One region of the Variovorax sp. CCNWLW235 genome, then DNA from elsewhere that is predicted to be linked to it. Evidence: riboswitches for the same ligand, from Rfam matches in the RefSeq annotation. Region 1 holds a riboswitch; the other holds the start of a gene.
What was found. A riboswitch is a leader RNA that binds a small molecule or an ion and turns the genes downstream of it on or off. The one in region 1 is predicted to bind thiamine pyrophosphate.

Region 1 (8,409 bases):
CGTCGACGAAATTGCCGACCCGCGCCCGTTCGCGGAAATCATGCGCCAGTGGAGCACGCTGCACCCCGAATTTGCCTTCTTGCCGCGCAAGTTCAAGATTGCCATCACGGGCGCCACAGAAGACCGCGCCGCCACCGGCTGGCATGACGTGGGCCTGCACGTAGTGAAGAACGAAGCCGGCGAAATCGGCTTTCGCGTGCAGGTGGGCGGCGGCATGGGCCGCACGCCCATCATCGGCACCGTGCTGCGCGAGTTCCTGCCCTGGCAGCAGATCATGAATTACCTCGAAGCGGTGATTCGTGTCTACAACCGCTATGGCCGCCGCGACAACATCTACAAGGCGCGCATCAAGATCCTGGTGAAGGCCGAAGGCCAGCGCTACATCGACGACGTGGAAGCCGAGTACAAGCAGATCATCGAGCACGACGGCGCACCGCACACCATCACGCAGGAAGAGTACTACCGCGTGGCCGCCTCCTTCGTGCCGCCGACGCTCGCCACCCGCGTGCTGCAGAGCGCCGAAAAAACCGACGCCGAACTGCGCGCCCACGCCGCGGACGACGTGCAGTTTGCCCGCTGGCTGGCCCGCAACGTGGCCCCGCACAAGAACCCCGCGCTGCGCGCCGTCACTTTGTCGTTCAAGCGCCTGAAGCAGGCGCCCGGCGATGCATCGGCCGACCAGCTCGACACGCTCGCCGTGCTGGCCGACCGGTTTTCGGCCGGCGAGGCCCGCGTGACGCACGACCAGAACATCGTGCTGCCCTGGGTGCATGCCGAAGACCTGCATGCGCTGTGGCTCGCCGCCCGCGCAGCCGGCTTTGCCAGCGCCAACGTGCACCTGCTCACCGACATGATCGCCTGCCCCGGCGGCGACTTCTGCGCGCTGGCCAATGCGCGTTCGATTCCCATTGCCGAAGCCATTACCGAGCGCTACCAGGACCTGGACGAGCTCGACGACCTGGGCGAGATCGACCTGCACATCAGCGGCTGCATCAATTCGTGCGGCCATCACCACAGCGGCCATATCGGCATCCTGGGCGTCGACAAGGACGGCAAGGAGTGGTACCAGGTCACCCTGGGCGGCTCCGACGGGTCCGCGCTCAGCGGCACGCCGCAGGCCGGCAAGGTGGTCGGCCCCTCGTTCTCGGCGGCCGAAGTGCCGGGCGTGATCGAGGCCGTGCTCACCACCTACCGCGATACCCGCGAAGGCGGTGAAACCTTCATAGACACCCTGCGCCGCGTGGGCCACGACCCGTTCAAGGCCGCGGCCAACGGTGCGCGGTTCAAGGTGGAGGAAGCAGCATGAACCGCAAGCTGAACATCCTGGCCGCCGAAGAGCACATCGACGACGGCGACCCGAAGGTGCTGCAACTGCCGAACGATGCCGACCCGCTCGCCATCGAGGTGTGCCTGGAAGACATCGAGCGCATCGACCTGAACTTTCCGAAGTTCACCGACGGCCGCGCCTACAGCCAGGCCTTCCTGCTGCGCCGGCGCCTGGGCTTCAAGGGCGACATTCGCGCCACGGGCGACGTGCTGATCGACCAGCTGGTGCAAATGGAACGCACCGGTTTTTCGAGCGCCGTGCTCAAAGAAGGCGTGGACGCCTCCGACGCGCAGCGCCAGTTCGACCGCTTTGCCGCCTTCTACCAGGGCGACGCGGTGCAGCCGGCGCCGCACTTCGCGGCCAGCAACTGAGCCCGCACAGGAAACTTCGACATGAGCATTGCCACGGACATCGACTTTGCACGCATCAACACCGAACTCGGCCGCAATGCCGAGGGGTTGGTGGACTGGGCAATCGGCCTCGGCCAACCCGCGATCGTCACCACCAACTTTCGCCCGTTCGAGGCCGTGATCCTGCACATGGTCACGCGCGCCAAACGCGATGTTCCGGTGATCTGGATGGACAACGGCTACAACACCGAGGCCACCTACCGCTTTGCCGACGAAGTGACGAAGCAGTTGGGCCTGGACCTGCATATTTACCTGCCGCGCCGCTCGCGTGCGCACCGTGAAGCGGTGGAAGGCCCCACCCCGGCGCTCGACGATCCGCGCCACGCCGCCTTCACCGAAGAAGTGAAGCTGGAGCCCTTTGCCCGCGCGCTGCGCGAAACGGCGCCCAAGGTGTGGTTTACCGCGCTGCGCGCCACCGACACCGCCGTGCGTGCGCAGATGGACCCGGTCAGCGTCAACCCCGACGGCCTGATCAAGGTGGCGCCGCTGCTGCACTGGACGTCCAAGGACTTGTACGAATACTGCGAAGCGAACGGCCTGCCCAACAACTTCGACTATGTGGACCCGACCAAGGGCGAAGACAACCGCGAATGCGGCTTGCATCTTTCGCACTGAACGATCGATCTCCGCATCCAGGACCCCTCCGATGAACGCCCGAACCGAAGCCGAACTTTTGCAGCCCTCGATGCATTCTCCTGCGCACCTCTCCAACACGCACCTCGATGCGCTCGAGGAAGAAACCATCTTCATCCTGCGCGAAGTCGCGGCCGCCTTCGAGCGCCCCACCCTGCTGTTTTCGGGCGGCAAGGATTCGCTGGTGCTGCTGAAGTGCGCCGAAAAGGCTTTCGGTGTCGGCCGCATTCCCTACCCGCTGCTGATGATCGACACGGGCCACAACTTTCCTGAAGTGACGGCCTACCGCGACCAGCGCGCCAAGGAACTGGGCGCCGAGCTCATCGTGCGCAGCGTCGAAGACTCGATGGCGCGCGGCACCGTGCGCCTGGCGCACCCCGGCGAATCGCGCAATGCGCATCAATCGGTCACGCTGCTCGAGGCCATTGAAGAGTTCCGCTTCGACGCGCTGATTGGCGGGGCCCGCCGCGACGAGGAAAAGGCGCGCGCCAAGGAGCGCATCTTTTCGCACCGAGATTCATTCGGCCAATGGCAGCCCAAGGACCAGCGCCCCGAACTGTGGACGCTGTTCAACACGCGCCTGGCCCCGGGCGAGCACTTCCGCGTGTTCCCGATTTCGAACTGGACCGAACTCGACGTGTGGCAATACATCGAGCGCGAGCACGTCGGCCTGCCGTCGATCTACTACACGCACAAGCGCGAAGTGGTCGAGCGCCGCGGCCTCTTGGTGCCGGTGACCGAGCTCACCCCGCCGCGCGACGGCGAAACGGTGCAGGTGCGCGACGTGCGCTTTCGTACCGTGGGCGACATCACCACCACCTGCCCGGTCGAAAGCCTGGCCGCCGATGCGGGCGACGTGGTGCTCGAGACGCTGAGCGTCGATGTGAGCGAGCGCGGCGCCACGCGCATGGACGACATGACTTCGGAAGCTTCGATGGAGAAGCGCAAGAAAGACGGATATTTCTGATGAGCACGACGACGGCAACCCTCGATAGCAACGCCCTGCACGGCGACACCGGCACCGCCCTGCGCTTCATCACCTGCGGCTCGGTGGACGACGGCAAGAGCACGCTCATCGGCCGCCTGCTGGTCGACAGCAAGACCGTGCTGCAAGACCAGCTCGCCGGCGTGCAGCGCGGCGGCGAAACCGACCTGGCCCTGCTCACCGACGGCCTCTCGGCCGAGCGCGAACAGGGCATCACGATCGACGTGGCCTACCGCTACTTCTCGACCGCCAAGCGCAAGTTCATCATCGGCGACGCGCCGGGCCATGAGCAATACACCCGCAACATGGTCACGGCCGCCTCCGCTGCCGATGCCGCAGTGGTGCTGGTCGATGCCACCAAGCTGGCCTGGGCCGCAGAGGTGGAAGACGGCACCGTGGTCAAGCGCGAGCTGCTGCCGCAAACGCGCCGTCACACGCTGCTGACCCATCTGCTGCGCGTGCAGTCGATCGTGTTCGCGGTCAATAAGCTCGACGCCATCGACGATGCCGCCCTGGCCTTCGAACGCATCTCGACCGCCCTGAACGCCTTTGCCGAAGCGGCCGGCGTGCAGGTGGCCGCCATCGTGCCGATCTCGGCCCTCAAGGGCTGGAACGTGGCCACGCGCCATGCCGACTGGGTCGGCTACGAAGGCCCGAGCCTGCTCGAACTGCTCGAGGAACTGCCGGTCACCGTGCAGGATGAGGCCGTGCCCTTCGCCTTTCCGGTGCAGTGGGTCGAAAAATTTTCTTCCTCGGCCGACACCTCGCAGGGCCGCCGCGTGTTCTGGGGCCGCGTGGCTTCGGGCCATGTGGAGCCTGGCCAACGCGTGACCGTGCTGCCCAGCAACCAGACGGCCACGGTCGCCCAGGTGCTGAGCCACACGCGCCAGCCGAAGACGGTGCATGCGGGCCACAGCGCCGGCATCGTGCTCGACCGTGAAGTGGATGTGTCGCGCGGCGACTGGCTGCTGGCGCCCGGTGCCTTCGAGCCCGTGCGTGAAATTACCGCCACGGTCGCCTGGCTCGACGACGAGCCGCTGGTTGCGGGCCGCGTCTACTGGGCGCTGCAGGGCCATCGCTGGGTGAAAGCCAAGGTGGCGCGCATCGTCGACCGGGTGAACATCACCACGCTCGAATCCGAGCCGACGGCGCAGCTGGAGGCCAATTCCATCGGCGATGTGGTGCTTGCGCTGCAGCAGCCGCTGGCCGTTCTGCCCTTCACACAATCGCGCGCATTAGGCTCGCTGGTGCTGGTCGATACGGCCACCCACAAGACCGCTGCCGCCGTGCTCGTGCAGCCTGCCGCCGCAAAGGCCTAAAATCTGGGGTTTTCCCGACCTCACACTGACGCTAAAAGACAAATGACCCACGTCGTCTCTGAAGCCTGCATCCGCTGCAAATACACCGACTGCGTGGACGTATGCCCCGTGGATTGCTTCCGCGAAGGTCCCAACATGCTGGTGATCGACCCGGACGAATGCATCGATTGCGCGGTTTGCATTCCTGAATGCCCGGTCAATGCAATCTACGCCGAGGAAGACCTCCCAGCCAACCAGATCGCCTTCATCAAGCTCAACGCCGAGCTCGCGCTGGCCGACGGCTGGAAGAGCATCACCAAGCGCAAGCCGGCATTGCCCGACGCCGAAGAGTGGAAAGACAAGACCGACAAGATCGGGGAGTTGGTGCGCTGAGCACGCCGACCGCTCCGATCGAGACCGACGCCCTCATCATTGGCGCCGGTCCGGTCGGGCTGTTCCAGGCCTTCCAGCTCGGCCTGCTCGAAATCTCATCCCACATCGTCGATGCGCTGCCCGCCGCGGGCGGCCAGTGCGTGGCGCTCTACGGCGACAAGCCGATCTACGACATTCCGGGCACGCCGGTGACCAGCGGGCGCGATCTTGCGCAATCGCTGCTGCAGCAGGTTGCGCCGTTCAAGCCGCAGTTCCACTTTGGCGAGCAGGTCGCCACCCTCGCCCGCCAGGCCGATGAGCGCCTGCTGCTGACAACATCGGCGGGCAAGGCCTTCCTGGCCAAGACGGTGTTCATTGCCGCAGGCGTCGGCGCCTTCGTGCCCAAGCGCATCGCGGTCGAAGGCATTGCGCAGTTCGAAGGCAGCTCGGTTTTCTATCACCCCGATTCGCTGGACCGCTTCGCGGGACAGACGGTGGTGGTGAACGGCGGCGACGACATTGCGCTGCAAACCGCCATTGCGCTCACGGCCATCGCCAAACAGGTCACGCTGGTGCACCGGCGCGACGGCTTCCAGGCCGATGAAGGCCTGGTCGCTTCGATGCGCGCGCTGGTCGCCGAAGGCAAGCTGGCGTTCAAGGTGGGCCAACCCACCGCCTTCGATGGCAAGCAACTGCAGATCGCGACGCCAGACGCCACCACGGTCGACCTGCCGCTCGATGCGCTGGTCGCCTGCCTGGGCATTTCGCCCCGCCTCGGCCCCATTGCCGACTGGGGCCTGGAACTCGAGCGCAAGCAGGTGCCGGTCGACACCGAAAAATACGAAACCCGCGAACGCGGCGTGTTCGCGGTGGGCGACATCAACACCTACCCGGGCAAGAAGAAGCTCATCGTCTGCGGCTTTCACGAGGCGACTCTTGCAGCCTGGGGTGCCGCGGCGCTGGTGTTTCCGGGCAAGGCGATTCCGCTGCAGTACACGACCACCAGCACGCGGCTGCATGAGCTGCTGGGCGTGGCCGGCACTCCCCGCTAAAAATCGCCGAAGCAAGCGGCGGGGCCGAATAGCCCTGCCACCGTCTGGATGGTTCTCGCCGAGGCTCGTACAATAGTTTCCGCTTTGCGCCACGGCGCGGAGCACCACCGCTAGGGGTGTCGAACCGGAATCCGTTCCGGGGCTGACTGAGAGAGTCCCTTTGAACCTGACTGAGGTAATCCTCGCGCAGGGAAGCTGGTCCGGCGGCCTGTCGCGTTGTCTCGCGCGATAGCTCCGCCGCCGGAGCCTCGCCCACCTGCCAAACCTTTTGCACTGGAGCAACTGGATGGCACACGACGATAGTTTTTCTTCCGCCAACGAGGCGCTGACGCCTTTGCCCGCGTCGCAGCGCGTGTTCGGCTGGCACGACCACGCATCGCTCTGGTTCAGCCTGGGCGTGGGGCTGCTGGTAATGCAAATCGGCGCCTACCTGGTTCCGGCGGTGGGCACGCGCGACGCGGCCATTGCCATTGTGCTGGGCTCGCTCCTCGGCGCGGGCTTATTGGCCTGGACCGCGCGGCTGGGCTGCGAAACCGGCCTGGCGAGCGCCGGGCTGATGCACGCCACCTACGGCAGCGCCTTTGCGCGACTGCCGGTGCTGCTCAACATCGTGCAGCTGGTGGGCTGGACCACCTTCGAGTTGGTAATCATGCGCGAGGGCACGCAGGCCATCGGGCAGCAGGCGTTCGGCCTCACTCTCACCGGTCCGCTGGGCGGCGCCCTTACCACCCTGCTCTGGGGCGCGGTGCTGCTGGCGCTGCTCGCGGGCTCCATGGTCAAGCTGGTGCGGCGCTTCGTCAGCCGCTTCGGCCTGCCGCTTGTCGTGCTTTCTCTGCTGTGGCTCACCTGGCAGTTCGCAACACGGCTCGAGGCCAAGGGGCTGGACGCCTTCTGGACGCGGCCGGGTGCCGGCGGCATGGGCATGTTCAGTGCGCTCGACCTGGTGATTGCCATGCCGGTGTCGTGGCTGCCGCTGGTGGCCGACTACGCGCGGCACGGCAAGCGCAATGCCAATGGCCGGGGTGGCCTGGGCAGCGCATTCACCGGCACCTGGCTCGGCTACGCGCTGGCCAACATCTGGTGCTATGCGCTCGGCGTGATGGTCGTGAGCGTGGCGGAGCCGGGCACCGGGCTGGTCACCGCCCTGCTGCTCGCGCAAGGCGGCCTGGTGGCGCTCGGCCTCATCCTTATCGACGAGCTCGACAACGCGTACGGCGACGTGTATTCGGGCGCGGTGTCCACCCACAGCCTGCTGCCGCGCTGGAGCGTGCGCCGCTGGGGGCTGCTGATCGCGGCGCTATGCACCGCGCTGGCGCTCGTGCTGCCCATGCACACGCTCGAGCCGTTCTTGCTGATGCTGAGCTCGGTGTTCGTGCCGCTCTACGGCGTGATCCTGGGAAGGCTGGGCACCGGCCGGGCTATTGCGTCGGCAAGCAACCGCCGTGTCGACCTGGGCGCGGCGCTGATCTGGATTGCCGGCATTGCGGCCTATCACGCCTGTGCCAAGTGGGCGCCACAGTTCGGCTCCGCGCTGCCGACCCTGGCGGCCACCTTCCTGCTGGCGTGGCTCAGCCGGCCCAAGCCGGCATCTACAACAACGGCAGGCGGTGCGTCGGCACTGGCGCAAAACCGTGGTTGAGCGGGCCGTGTCCCTCGCCGATTTGCACATTCGCACCGGCGGCCATGGCGCCGAGCACGTAGGCACGTGCGCGCTCCACGGCCTCGGGCAAGGCCAAGCCGAGGGCCAAGTGCGCCGCAATCGCGGACGACAGCGTGCAGCCGGTGCCATGCAGGTTGCGGCTCGCAATGCGGGCCGAGGCCAGGCGCTTGCGCACACCGCTGCGCCCCAGCAGCACATCGACCACTTCGTCGCCAGGCAAGTGGCCGCCCTTGAGCAGCACGGCCTGTGCGCCAAGCGCAAGCAGTTCTTCGGCCGCCTGGTCGAGCGCATCGATGCCGTCGATGGCATGGCCGATGAGCAGCGCAGCTTCGTCGAGGTTGGGTGTAACCACCACCGCGCGCGGAAACAGCTCGCGCACCAACACCTGCACCGTCTCGGCGGCAATCAGCCGGTCGCCGCTGGTCGCAACCATGACCGGGTCGAGCACCACGTTGGGCAGCCGGTAGTGATCGATGGCCCAGGCCACCACATCGACCACCTCGGGCGCATGCAGCATGCCGAGCTTGACCGCATCGACACCGATGTCTTCGACCACCGCCTGGATCTGCGCCTTGAGGAAAGCCGGCGGCACGCCGTGAATGCCCGACACGCCGCGCGTGTTCTGCGCTGTGAGCGCGGTGATCGCCGTCATGCCGTAGCAGCCAAGCGCGG
Region 2 (8,409 bases), on a different contig from region 1:
AATGCACAGCCTGTCGGCGGGCGAGAGCTTCATGCACTCGCCGATGAAGAAGCCGTTGTTCAGGATGTTGCGGTGCGTGAGCGTTGCACCCTTCGGAAAGCCCGTGGTGCCGCTGGTGAACTGGATGTTGATGGGGTCGGTGGCCTTGAGCGTCTTCTGCACCTGCGCCACGCGCGGGTCGGCTGCATCGCCACTTGCCAGCAGCTGACTGAAGCGCCGCATGCCAGGCTCTTCCACATCGGCTGCCGCGTTGCCGTCAATCCAGAAGGTGTGCTGCAGCTGCGGCAGGCGCTTTGGGCCCAGCTCGTGCAGCATGCCGAGGTAGTCGCTGGTCTTGAACCGCGCCATCGTCACCAGCACCTTGCAGCCGACTTTGTTGAGCGCGTATTCGAGCTCTGAAGTGCGGTAGGCCGGGTTGATGTTGACGAGAATCAGGCCGACCTTGGCGGTGGCGATCTGCATCAGCACCCAGGGCGCGTTGTTGTGCGACCAGATGCCGACGCGGTCGCCTGCGGCGAGGCCCAGTTTCAGCAGCGCGCTCGCCAGCTTGTTGGATTCAGCCTGCAGCTCGCGGTAGGTGAAGCGCTTGCCTTCGTGGCGGCTGATGAGGGCTTCGCGGTCGGGCTGCCTGGCGACCATGTCGTCGAAGAAGTCGCCGATGGTTTGTTCGATGAGGGGGACTTCGGTGGCGCCTTGGGCCAGGCTCTGCGTCAGTGGCATCGTCTTGTCTCCTTGTCTTGCTCCCTCTCCCTTTGGGAGAGGGTTGGGGTGAGGGCGCCCGGCCTCGGAAGAAGCACAGCGCGCGACATGATCGCTGCTGCCCTCACCCCTGCCCTCTCCCAAAGGGAGAGGGAGCAAGAGGAGGCGGCGCGATTCATCCTACGCAGTTTCCGCAAACAACTCGCGCCCGATCAACATCCTTCGAATCTCGCTCGTCCCCGCGCCAATCTCATACAGCTTGGCATCGCGCCACAGCCGCTCGACCGGAAACTCCTTGGTGTAGCCCACGCCGCCCAGCGCCTGGATCGCCTCGCCGGCCATCCACGTCGCCTTCTCGGCCGAGTAAAGAATGGCGCCGGCCGCGTCCTTGCGGAAGGTGCGCGCATGGTCGTTGCGGTCGCAGGCCTTGCCCACCGCGTACACATAGGCACGCGTGGCCTGCCAGGTCGAATACATGTCCGCCAACTTGCCCTGCATCAGCTGGAACTCGCCGATGCTCTGGCCGAACTGCTTGCGCTCGTGAATGAAGGGCAGCACCGCGTCCATGCAGGCCGCCATGATGCCCAGCGGGCCGCCCGACAGCACCGCGCGCTCGTAGTCGAGCCCGCTCATCAGCACCTTGGCGCCCATGCCTTCGCCGCCGAGCACGTTTTCTTCCGGCACTTCGCAGTTGTCGAAGAACAGCGGGTAGGTGTTGGAGCCGCGCATGCCGAGCTTGTCGAGCTTGCTGCCGGCCGAAAAGCCCTTGAAGCTTTTTTCGACGATGAAGGCCGTCATGCCGCGCGCACCCATCTCGGGTTCGGTCTTGGCGTAGATCACCAGCGTGTCGGCGTCGCCACCGTTGGTGATCCACATCTTGCCGCCGTTCAGCACGTAGTAGCCGTTCTTCTTCTCGGCCTTGAGCTTCATGCTCACGACGTCGGAGCCGGCGTTGGGCTCGCTCATGGCCAGCGCGCCCACATGCTCGCCGCTCACCAGCTTGGGCAGGTACTTTTTCTTTTGCGCGTCGCTGCCGTTGCGGTGGATCTGGTTCACGCACAGGTTGGAATGCGCGCCGTAAGAAAGGCCCACCGAGGCGGAGGCGCGCGAGACTTCTTCCATGGCCACGATGTGCGCCAGGTAGCCCAGTTCGGTGCCGCCGAACTCTTCTTTCACGGTCATGCCGTGCAGGCCGAGTTCGCCGAGCTTTTGCCACAGGTCGTGCGGAAACAGGTTGTCGCGGTCGATGTCGGCGGCGCGGGGCGCGATTTCGTTCGCGGCAAAGTCCTGGATGGCGCTGCGCAGCGAGTCGATGTCCTCGCCCAGGTCAAAGTTCAGGCCGGGATCGTGCATGTGTCTTGTCTCCTCTGAGGGGGTCGGCGCGCAGAGCTACCCACGCGGATTGGCGCTTGGAAGAACGCAGCTTACGCCTCGCCGCGCCGCAATTGGCGCCACAATGGTTGCAAATTGCGCCACGCACTCCTCGCCCGACCATGACCTCGCCCGCCTTCCTGAAACCCGCCCGAGCCGTCACGCCCATGGCCTTTGTGAGAGCCATTGTGAAGGGCTATGAGCGCTACGGCATGGACCCTGCCGAAGCCCTGAAAGCGGCACAGATCACGCCGCGCGAGCTGGCGCGGCCGGGCGCGCGGGTCACGGCGGCGCAGTTCGAGGCATTGTCGGAACATGCCATGCAGGAGCTGGACGACGAAGCGCTGGGCTGGTTCTCGCGGCGCCTGCCCTGGGGCAGCTACGGCATGCTGTGCCGCGCGTCGCTGAGTTCGCCCGACCTGGGCGTGGCCATCAAGCGCTGGTGCCGGCACCACCGGCTGCTTACCGAAGACATAGGTCTTGCGCTCGAGGTGGCGGGCGGCGTGGCCACGCTTCGCATTGCCGAGAACCGCCCGCTGGACGAGGCCTTTCGCGAGTTTTGCCTGGTGACGAGCCTGCGCTTCATGCACGGCTACATGTGCTGGGCCATCGACTCGCGCATTTCGCTGCGCAACGCGACCTTTCCGTTCGCGGCCCCGCCGCACCGCGATGCCTACGCGCCAATGTTCACGCCGGAGGTGCGCTTCGACGCGCCGCAGGCCACCATCAGCTTTGACGAGCGCTATCTCGCCCTGCCCTTGCAGCGTGACGAGCGGGCGCTACGCGCAATGCTCAAGCGTGCGTTGCCGCTCACCATCCTGCAGTACCGCCGCGACCGCCTGCTGGGGCAGAGGGTGCGAGAGCTGTTGCGCTCGCGCGCCGGCGAGGCCACGACGGCGGAGGCGCTGGCCACGCTGCTCAACGTATCAGGCCGCACGCTGCACCGGCAACTGCACGAAGAAGGGACATCGCTGCAGGTGCTGAAGAACGAAGTGCGCCACGAGATGGCGGTGGAGCAGCTGCGCCGGACCAGTCGGCCGATCAAGCAGGTGGCACTGGCGGTGGGGTTTCGCAACGAGAAGAGTTTTTCGCGTGCGTTCCTGCAGTGGACCGGGCATGCGCCGCGTGACTTTCGGGCGCTGGGGTTGTAGTTTGTTTTTGCTGCTGTTCGGGGGAGTTGTGCGGGGGGGGTTGTGCGGGGGCTGCTGTTCAGGGCGTGTGCACAGGCCACCGGGTACTCCCCTCCGCGAATGTCCCCCGGGGCTGCGCCCCTCCTCCTTTATTTCGCTGCGCGGAGCACCCGATGCCCTGTGCACTTGGGCACGCTGCTGGTGTACCGCTGATCAACGACTGCTCTGTACATCGCACCCGCTGGCGGGGTGCCTTACGCAGCGAAATAAAGGAGGAGGCCGCAGGCCGGGGGACATTCGCGGAGAAAGGTACCCCGTCGGCGGGCGCGCCGCCCTGAAAGAAGCAGCGCTAAAACCGAGCAATCACCCCGGCTGAGCAATCAAAGCCAGCGCATCCGAAATCGACTGGCTGTCTTCCGGCCGCACCAGCTTCGCGACTTCCTTGCCGTCGCGCATGAACACCAGCGTGGGCCATAGGCGCACGTTGAACGAGCGCCCCAAGGGACGGCCGCTGCCGTCTTCGACCTTGATGCGCGGGATGTCCGGATACTTGGCAAAAGCCTCTGCGATATTGGGTTGCGCGGCCTTGCAGATGCCGCACCAGTTGGTACCAAACTCGACCACCGCGGGGCCCTTCAGGGCGTCGATTTCAGCGCGGGCCGGTTGCTCGGTCTTGTATTCGGAAGTCATGACGATCTGGCTCCTTTCTTGGGTTGCTTGGCCCATTGCACCAAAATTTTGCGGGCTTGTTCGTGGCAGGGGCTTGGTTTTTTTGACCTGTTTTTTTCAGGCGGGCTGCATGCCATGCGAGGCAAGCAGCGCGGGCAGTTCCCGCATGTCGCTGAACACCTGCAGCGCGCCGACGCTGCGCAGCGCCTCGGGTCCGCTGTGGCCTGATTCGCCGGTGCTGTAGCCGAACACCGTGGCGCCCGCGGCCACGCCGGCCATGGCGCCCGTGACGGTGTCTTCGACTACGGCGCAGCGCTTCGGATCGACGCCTAGCGCCTCGGCGGCGGCAAGGTACACGTCGGGGTGCGGCTTGGAGCGCGGCATTTCGTGGCCGCTGAAGATACGGCCTTGAAAGCAATCGAGCAGGCCCACCTTCGCCAGTTGAAGCTCGACCTTGTGGCGGTCGGCACCCGAGGCGCAGGCGATGCGGCCCTTGAGCCTTGCATGAATATCGCGGATGGCCACGGGGGCGTGGGGAATGGCTACCAGGTCGCGCTCGAGGGCTTCGTTGCGGCGCGCCCTGAACGCCCTGAGCCACTCCTCGGTAATCCTGACGCCGGTCTTGGATTCGATGAGGTCCGTCTCGTCCTTCACGGCCTTGCCGGTGAAGGTGTTCATCGACTCTTCGGTGGTGAGATGCCAACCGAGTTCGCCGAGCATTTCGGCAAGCACGCGGTTGGTGATGGGTTCGGAGTCGACAAGAACGCCGTCGCAGTCGAAGAGGACTGCGGCGAAGGGAAATGGGGTCATTGCACTGGAGGGGTTTCGGGGAGAGCCCCTCATGGTAGCAACGACCCCGGGCGCGCTCAGGCCACGGGCCGTATCGGGATGTAGATCTCCCCGCCGCCCGCCATGAACTCCTTCGACTTTTCCTCCATGCCCTCGGCCATGGCTTCGGCCTCGGCCACGCCCTTTTTGGCGGCGTATTCGCGCACTTCCTGCGTGATCTTCATCGAGCAGAACTTCGGCCCGCACATCGAACAGAAATGCGCCACCTTGCTCGAATCCTTGGGCAGCGTCTCGTCGTGGAATTCACGTGCCGTGTCGGGGTCGAGCCCCAGGTTGAACTGGTCCTGCCAACGGAATTCGAAGCGCGCCTTGCTGAGCGCATCGTCGCGCGAACGCGCCCCAGGGTGCCCCTTGGCCACGTCCGCCGCATGCGCGGCGATCTTGTACGCAATGATCCCCTGCTTCACGTCGTCGCGGTCGGGCAGGCCCAGGTGCTCCTTCGGCGTCACGTAGCACAGCATCGCGGTGCCGGCCCAGCCGATCATCGCGGCGCCGATGGCGCTGGAGATGTGGTCGTAGCCCGGCGCGATGTCGATCGTCAACGGGCCGAGCGTGTAGAACGGCGCCTCGTGGCAGTGCTTGAGCTGCTCGTCCATGTTGGCCTGGATCATGTGCATCGGCACGTGGCCCGGCCCTTCGATCATGGTCTGCACGTCGTGCTTCCATGCGATCTGCGTCAACTCGCCCAGTGTGCGCAGCTCGGCAAACTGCGCCTCGTCGTTCGCATCCGCACCCGAGCCCGGGCGCAGTCCGTCGCCAAGCGAAAAGCTCACGTCGTAGGCCTTCATGATGTCGCAGATGTCCTCGAAGCGCTCGTAGAGAAAGCTCTCCTTGTGGTGCGCGATGCACCACTTGGCCATGATCGAGCCGCCGCGCGAGACGATGCCCGTCATGCGGTCGGCCGTCAGGTGGATGAATGGCAGGCGCACGCCGGCGTGGATGGTGAAGTAGTCGATGCCCTGCTCGGCCTGCTCGATCAGCGTGTCGCGGAAGATCTCCCAGGTCAGGTCTTCGGCCACGCCGCCCACCTTCTCAAGCGCCTGGTAGATCGGCACCGTGCCAATGGGCACCGGCGAGTTGCGCACGATCCAGTCGCGCGTGGTGTGGATGTTCTTGCCGGTGGAAAGATCCATCACGTTGTCGGCGCCCCAGCGGATTGCCCACACGAGCTTTTCCACTTCTTCCTCGATGCTCGAGGTGACTGCCGAATTGCCGATGTTGGCGTTGATCTTCACCTTGAAGTTGCGGCCGATGGCCATCGGCTCCACTTCGGGATGGTTGATGTTGGCCGGAATGATCGCGCGGCCACGTGCCACCTCGTCGCGCACGAACTCCGGCGTGATGATGCGCGGAATGCTGGCGCCCATCGGGTTGCCGGCCACGCGCTTGGCGCGCTCCTCGTTGGCCAGGTATTCGGCCATCCACTCGCGCTTGCCGTTCTCGCGCAGGGCCACGTACTCCATCTCGGGCGTGACGATGCCGCGGCGGGCATAGTGCATCTGCGTGACATTGGCACCCGACTTGGCGCGGCGCGGCGTGCGCTGCAATGCCGAGGCGCCGGCGCGCAGTTCGGCCAGGCGCTGGGCATCGTGGTCGTGCGCGTGCTTGAGGCCCTCGTCGAGCGCCTGGTGCGAGCGGCCTTCGTAGCTTTCGGTGTCGTTGCGCTCGACGATCCAGGCGCCGCGCACATCGGGCAGGCCCCGGCGCACGTCGATCTCTACCTTGGCGTCGGTGTAGGGCCCCGAGGTGTCGTAGAGCGACACGGTCTCGCCGTTGGTCAGCAGCACGTCGCGCACCGGCACGTTCAGGTCGGGCCGGCTGCCCGGAATCAGGCACTTGTGCGAAGCGGGAAAGGGCTCGCGCGTGAGCGAAAGCAGGGAGGTGAACTTGTCGGGGGCATTCATGCGGGGCACTCCTTGTTGAGGGAAAGGGTGCTCCGCAATCGCTCGGTGGACTTTGGGCCGCCACCGTGGTTGGGTGGGTGGCGGGACCGGAGTCAGGGAGTGCAGCTCTTCTTACGCCGGTATGACCCGGATCAAGTTCGCGGGTCGGCAGCTTTGCCATCTCAGCACGCCACATGCGTGCACCCCGGAGCGAGGCCGATTGTGCGAGCCTCGGCCCGCCGAGTCAACCAGGAGTCTGCAGATCGCCTTCGAGGTAGAACCAGCGATCGCCCTCGCGCACGAAGCGGCTGCGCTCGTGCAGCCGCGTGGCAGTGCCGGTGCTGCTGCGCTGCCGGGCGACGAATTCGACCTCGGCATGGTCGGCGTCGAGCACCGATCGCGAGCGGATGTCCAGGCCCAGCCATTTCACGCCCGGCTCGAACTCGATCGAGGCCGGCCGCTTCGACGCATGCCAGGTGGCAAGCAGGTAAGGCCCGCGCTCCAGCACAAAGGCTGTATAGCGCGAACGCATCAGCGATTCGGCGTCCGGCGCGGGCGTGCCCTCGAAATCCTCGAGGTAGCGGCCGCAGCACAGGGCATAGCCGATGGGCTTGTCTCGACGGTCCGTGCGGCCGCAGGGGCAGGGTCCGGTGGTGGGAACAGTGGCGCTCATGAAGGCCTCTATTGGAACACCTCGCGGCCCTGCCCCCGATGGGGCAACCCCGGAGCGTCTCCGGAGATCCACCCTTGGCTCAGTGCTTGCTAGACGTTAGCCTTGTTTCTGCACACGAAAAGAGCGAGGCGGCGATGTACCTGACAGGCTCCGAACAGCAGGCGCTGCGCGGCGTTTTCACGCTGCTGGCGGAAGACCGAGGCGAAGGCGACATTCGCGAGCGACTCGGCCGGGCGCTGCTCGACCTGCTGCATGCGGACCAGTTCGCCTCCTTCGTCTGGAATGCCGAGAGCGGCCGATTCGACGGCCGCGTGGCCCTGAACATGGACCCTGCCAACCTCGACCGCTACGGCGAATGGCACCAGCACCACGACCCGATCACCTTCGTGCTGCAGTCGCATCGCCGCGCCACGCGCGTGACCGACGTGATGCCCCAGCGTGAACTGATGCGCACAGAATTCTTCACCGACTTTCTTTCGCGCGACGGTCTGCACTGGGGCATGAACCTGCATGCGTTCGAGGGCAACCGGGCCTTGGGCGACCTGCGCATCTGGCGGTGCAAGGGCCGCGGTGACTTCGGCGATCATGAAAAGGCGCTGCTCGACCTGATCGAGCCGGCTTTCATCGGTGCGCTGCAGCGTGCTCAGCGTAAAGCGGCTGCCGTGCAAATACCCGCCGAACCGCCTTGGAGTGCCCTGAGCGCGCGAGAGCAGGAGGTCGCGCAGGCTGTCTGCGAAGGCCTGACCGACAAGGAGATCGCGCGCCGGATGGCGGTGAGCGTGCCGACGGTGCGCACCTACCTGCGGCGCATCTTCGACAAGCTCGGCATCGAGCGCCGCTCGGCACTGGCCGGTTGGGCCCAGCGCTGATACGGCGGAAAGCGTTTTACTTCGGCTTCGGGGCCGGCAGGCGGCCCAGCACGTTTTCCACCGCAAGGCCCACGGCGAGCAACTTTCGATCACTGCCGGCGGGCCCGTCGAGTTCCAACCCAACGGGCAGGCCGCTGGTCGTGCCAAGACCCGAGGGCAGCTGCACGCCCGGAATCCCGGCGTTGCTGCCGGGGTCGGTGTTCTGGATCAGCACGCCGAAGTTCTCGGGGCTGCTGGCTTCGGGTGCAGCCAGCGGAGCCACGCGC

Region 2: another riboswitch for thiamine pyrophosphate. It lies ahead of thiC (phosphomethylpyrimidine synthase ThiC); the one in region 1 lies ahead of V9L21_RS09500 (purine-cytosine permease family protein).

The regions. Positions count from the first base shown of each region.
Region 1 is NZ_JBBCBW010000006.1:116,245-124,653, reverse strand. Features, by position in the region: gene V9L21_RS09535 (nitrite/sulfite reductase) at 1-1,306, shown strand, start outside; gene V9L21_RS09530 (DUF934 domain-containing protein) at 1,303-1,698, shown strand; gene V9L21_RS09525 (phosphoadenosine phosphosulfate reductase domain-containing protein) at 1,720-2,352, shown strand; gene cysD (sulfate adenylyltransferase subunit CysD) at 2,384-3,337, shown strand; gene V9L21_RS09515 (sulfate adenylyltransferase subunit 1) at 3,337-4,674, shown strand; gene fdxA (ferredoxin FdxA) at 4,717-5,046, shown strand; gene V9L21_RS09505 (NAD(P)/FAD-dependent oxidoreductase) at 5,004-6,077, shown strand; TPP riboswitch at 6,180-6,287, shown strand; gene V9L21_RS09500 (purine-cytosine permease family protein) at 6,364-7,716, shown strand; gene thiD (bifunctional hydroxymethylpyrimidine kinase/phosphomethylpyrimidine kinase) at 7,667-8,409, opposite strand, start outside.
Region 2 is NZ_JBBCBW010000011.1:13,489-21,897, reverse strand. Features, by position in the region: gene V9L21_RS14220 (AMP-binding protein) at 1-720, opposite strand, end outside; gene V9L21_RS14215 (isovaleryl-CoA dehydrogenase) at 880-2,052, opposite strand; gene V9L21_RS14210 (AraC family transcriptional regulator) at 2,193-3,221, shown strand; gene V9L21_RS14205 (thioredoxin family protein) at 3,564-3,890, opposite strand; gene V9L21_RS14200 (HAD family hydrolase) at 3,987-4,679, opposite strand; gene thiC (phosphomethylpyrimidine synthase ThiC) at 4,736-6,622, opposite strand; TPP riboswitch at 6,714-6,819, opposite strand; gene V9L21_RS14190 (YchJ family protein) at 6,846-7,274, opposite strand; gene V9L21_RS14185 (helix-turn-helix transcriptional regulator) at 7,409-8,143, shown strand; gene iaaH (indoleacetamide hydrolase) at 8,160-8,409, opposite strand, start outside.